DNA from 2 places in the Glutamicibacter sp. GQ173 genome. Region 1 is predicted to be linked to the other one. Evidence: predicted binding sites of a transcription regulator. Region 1 holds the regulator's gene; the other holds the start of a gene.
The links. The regulator LexA, encoded in region 1, represses DNA repair genes until DNA is damaged. The targets are predictions, from matches to a motif close to TCGAACANNTGTTCGA.
Positions count from the first base shown of each region.

Region 2: the regulator LexA is predicted to act here: its motif matches at 999-1,014, upstream of uvrA (excinuclease ABC subunit UvrA).

Region 1 is NZ_JCAXDT010000006.1:226,848-229,252, reverse strand. It holds gene AC6CHO_RS11695 (histidinol-phosphate transaminase) at 1-141, opposite strand, end outside; gene AC6CHO_RS11690 (LysM peptidoglycan-binding domain-containing protein) at 223-576, opposite strand; gene lexA (transcriptional repressor LexA) at 835-1,554, shown strand; gene AC6CHO_RS11680 (glycoside hydrolase family 76 protein) at 1,600-2,405, opposite strand, start outside.
Region 2 is NZ_JCAXDT010000001.1:43,653-46,057, forward strand. It holds gene uvrA (excinuclease ABC subunit UvrA) at 1-973, opposite strand, end outside; gene AC6CHO_RS00180 (hypothetical protein) at 1,081-1,938, opposite strand; gene AC6CHO_RS00185 (hypothetical protein) at 2,226-2,405, opposite strand, start outside.

The DNA.
Region 1 (2,405 bases):
GACGGTTGGCGGAAGCGGATGAGTGTTCTCGTTGACATTCAGCTGAATGGGCACGTCGATTTGTGGTGCGCCATATGGGGATAGCCCGCGGAGATTCTCACGCAAGGGCAGCTGACTCAAAAGTTCACTGCGGTCATTCACGCAATAAGTCTACGTGTGTACCGGCTTGGCGGGTGAATCCGCTACGAGCCAAGGTAACAATCCCCTGCCTCGATCGATGCTCTAACCAGCGAGCACCGGGATCGACAGCGAGTCGCCAACGTGGATCTCGCTTCCCTGGAGGGAGTTGAGTTCCGAAATGTGGCTGACAGCAGAAGTGACGTCGTAGCCCTGGGCGTATTCCTTGGCCAAGCTCCACACGGTATCGCCCGGGATAACGGTGACGTCCACAGTTTCGACTCCCATTGGGAGTTCAGATGATGCCTTTGCATCAGAAGCGAACATCGAGAAGAAGAACGCTGCAGCTACGGTTAGCGCAAAAACTGGAATGCCCACCAAAACAGCCCAGCCGCGGCGGTTGATCCGGATCTTCAATGGACTCTGGGTTTGATTTGAGTCAAGTGCGAGGGTTGCCATGACCTTATCTCCTCAAGATTGTGTAGCGATGCGAAGTTATATTCGATACGTAGATTTCGAAGACTTGATCGAAACTAGTACATCTGTTCTAACAGAGCTTCGTCCGACTTGTCCAGAAGTTTTCGAACAAATCTTTGAAAGAAGCTCGCTTATCCACTAAGATTTCGAAGTAGACGAGCAATGAAAACATCACACCATCTGGCTCCGACAGTTTGGACTGCTGAACTTTCGACAGATAGCTAGGGAAGGCAAAATCTCATGTCAGCTTCACAACGCACTCCCCGATCGAATGCACGCTCGTTGACGATTCGCCAAAAGAAGATCCTGGAAACGATCCAGCGTGCCATCGGCAAGAACGGCTATCCACCATCCATGCGTGAGATTGGCGACTCGGTAGGACTCAAGAGCCTTTCGAGCGTCACCCACCAATTGAGCCAGCTAGAAAAGCTCGGGTACATTCGTCGAGATCCACGCCGTCCACGCGCCATGGAGATTTTGTTGCCACTGCAGTTGGCGGACGATGCTGAGAACTCAACGGCGTCGGAGGCTGCAGAGAGCAAGGCTGCCGAAGACGCGATGGTCATCGAGCTCAGCACGTCAGCCGATACCACCATGGTTCCATTGGTCGGCCGGATCGCTGCTGGTGGGCCGATCCTTGCTGATCAGTCTGTCGAAGATGTTTTCTCGTTGCCTCGCCAGCTGGTCGGACACGGCGAATTGTTCATGCTCAAAGTCTCTGGCGATTCCATGGTTGATGCCGCTATCTGCGATGGTGACTGGGTAGTCGTCCGCCGTCAGCAGAATGCTGAAAACGGCGATATCGTCGCTGCATTGCTGGACGAAGAAGCCACTGTCAAAACCTTCCGGCAGCGCGATGGGCATACATGGCTACTGCCCCAGAACTCACGCTACGAACCGATCTTGGGCGACGCGGCCAAGATCATGGGCCGTGTTGTTTCTGTGATGCGTTCGCTCTAATCGCATCAGGCATGAGGGGTGTTGGTGCGCAAGCATCAACACCCCTCAGTCCATTACTCCCTGCGATTTCGGTTTCGATTCGCAGCGTTGTGCTGCGCTGAAGATCATCCAACGCTGAACTGCCGCTGAGAGCCGTCGTGGTTCTTCGTTGACCAATCGGCTAGCTGTCGACGTCACCAAATCGCGTGCGATGCCCCGAACGTCCAGATCCATGCGATCATCGTTTGCGCAGAGGGCCAGGTATCGGCAGAGAATCCCGGCAAATAGGTTGCCATCGCCTCCTCCATCAAGCACCAGGGATCCAGCCTCATCGGCCAGATGCCGGCGTGTGGCATGAACAAGTGCAGCAGCATGCTCCAAATCAGCCGCGGTACCTAATTCCAGCAGCGCGCCGAGCACCGGACCCTGGTTATAGGTATAGAGGTGATCTTCCAGTTTTTGGCCTGTTGAAGTGAGTCTGAGCCCATCAAAATATAAACCGTGCTGGTCGCTGAAGATGTTGGAATGCATCCAGTCAAGCAGCTTCCTGGCTTGTTCGCGATCACCGATGCGTGCGAAAAAGAGTGCGGCAGGAGCGTTGGCAGGGGCATTCTTGAAATCGCGTTTCCTCGACCAGTACAAACCGCCATCGAGGACTTCGTCGATGCCGCTTTCCAATTGCTTGCGCAAAGTCGTTATTGCTCGTTTTGCACCGAGGTGGCTGTGCCCTTCCAGCTTCCGGGAAAAGGCCAGCAACCTCTGGCTTGCCAGCGCCAGCCATGCCATATCGTCAAAGAAGTAGTTCGGGAAGACTCCGAAATTGCGTATGCGGATTCCTGCCAGCAGGTCTTTGGCACGGTGAAGTTCGCGCC
Region 2 (2,405 bases), on a different contig from region 1:
ATGGGGCGATTGCTCCGTCTGCAAGGGCCACTTCTGGATCGGGCACGATCAGGTGTTCGTCAACTTCCAGCTTGGTGCCGATGCCCGAGCATGCCGAGCACGCGCCGAAAGGATTGTTGAAAGAGAATGTGCGTGGCTCGATTTCATCGATGGCCAGTGGATGCTCATTAGGGCAAGCCAGGTTTTCCGAGAATGCCCGAACTCGTTTCGGGTCATCTTCGGCAAGGTCGACAAAGTCGGCCAGCACGCGGCCGTCGGCGATCCCCAGCGCAGTTTCAATCGAATCGGTCAGGCGCTGGCGTGCATCTTCCTTGATGGCCAAGCGGTCAACGACGACCTCAATGGTGTGCTTCACCTGCTTGGCCAATTTCGGCGGATCATTCAACTGAACGGTGGTGCCATCAACACGGGCGCGCGAGAATCCCTTCGAGGACAGCTCGGCGAAGAGGTCGACGAACTCGCCCTTTCGTGCACGAACCACGGGGGCGAGAATCTGGAAGCGAGTCTTTTCGGGCAGCTCCATGAGCTGGTCCACGATTTGCTGTGGAGTCTGCTTGGAGATCGGCTCATGGCAAATGGGGCAATGCGGGCGTCCGACACGAGCCCACAACAGACGCATGTAGTCGTAGACCTCGGTGATCGTGCCTACTGTTGACCGGGGATTCCGGCTGGTGGACTTTTGGTCAATCGACACCGCCGGAGACAATCCCTCAATGAAGTCAACGTCTGGCTTGTCTACCTGCCCGAGGAACATGCGGGCGTACGCAGAAAGCGACTCAACGTAACGACGCTGGCCTTCAGCGAAGATCGTGTCGAATGCCAGGGAGGACTTGCCGGATCCGGAAAGTCCCGTGAAGACGATCATCGCGTCGCGGGGCAGATCGATGTCCACATTTTTCAGGTTGTGCTCACGCGCTCCCTTAACGACCAGGCGAGTGAGATCTGTTTTCTTGCTCTCTGCAGTAATAGCCACGAAGCCATACTAATCGAAAACTGCTTCGAATAAGTGTACGAATGGACCTATCTCACAGAAATTTTTCTCGAGGCGCATTCGCAGTCCCGGCGAGCGCCAATCCGGGGCTAGTTTCCACTGGCATCGGTCAAGCGATATGCCACCATGCCTTGAAGCGTGCCAACTACAACCAACTCTTTTTCGTCATAGCCGACACGTCCAAATTCCTGAACGACAGGAATTGAATTAGTAGGTTTCCACGAACCGCGCTTGCAGACTCCCTGGACTTCTTGGAACAAAGTATCGCCTGATGCATTATGGTCCCACGGTGCTGTTGTGCCCAATGTCGCGGAATAGATGTAATACGGCTCTCGGTCAGAACTGCAAATCGTCGTTTCCCCCAGCACCTGTTGCATCTCGATAGTTCTTCCTTCTTCTGTAGTGACCGCTTGGTCGCCACCAGCAACTGGAAGTAGTGTCGTCGCTTTTCTCTTTAGAGGAATACCGGCATCCTCACGTCGTTCATCGCAAGCGTATGGGTCTGACAGTTCGAGCTGCCACTTTCTGGCGCCTGTTTTTATATCGATCGCACTCGCGGTCCATGTGACGTTGGTTCTCTCGGCGTAGATTCGACCGCGTTTCCTCGTCAGCACCTGCGTTCCTGCATCGTAGTGGCACACGACTGCAGTTTCTTCGTCGGCCATGAAACCTTGCCCAGTTAGGTCTCCACACGCATAAGCGATTCCTTGTAGTTGCCAAAGGGAACGTCCGGTTTTTGCGTCCATCGCGACAAGTTTGCCCAGGTCGGCCATCCGGCATTTGGCCTTTTTCTTTTCAGAACCGATGAAATCATCCTGCGTTTGAGACCCAAAGCCGATCAGGATCTCTTTGATCTTCCCCACTGAATCCCAATGCCATCCGCCGGTGAACCATACCCTTTGGCAAAGATTTTTTCGTAAGGTCGTTCTCACAAGAGTTTTTGCCATGCGAATAGCTCAGGATTTCCTGGTCATTCTCGTTCCAATAGGACGTGATGCCTTCGCCGAGGCTCCTGCCACCTTCCCGGATTCCTTTTCAAGATCGCGTTCGGGAACGACTTGCCATTGCCTCGAAGCCCATTGGAACTTGAGGTGCACACGTTCGAGCAAGTTCTCGCCACGAGATTTTCGTTCTTCAGTACAGAAGGTGTCGCCACAGACCGACGGTCGATCGCCCCAAGACTCGAAGTTGTTTTTGATCCTGTAAGGCTTGCCCGTGGCGACATTGGTGATTTTCAGCTGGCATAAGCCCCGGTTTTAGTCCCGAGGTATTCGGCATACGTCTTTCCGTTGTACTCGGCGGTAATTACTTCCGGAACGATGCCTCGAGCATCGGCCGCCCCGAGCGCTTCATCTTTCCAAAGCTGCTTGCCGTTGTTCAGGTTTCTGGCAATGACTTCCAACTGCGGTCCCTG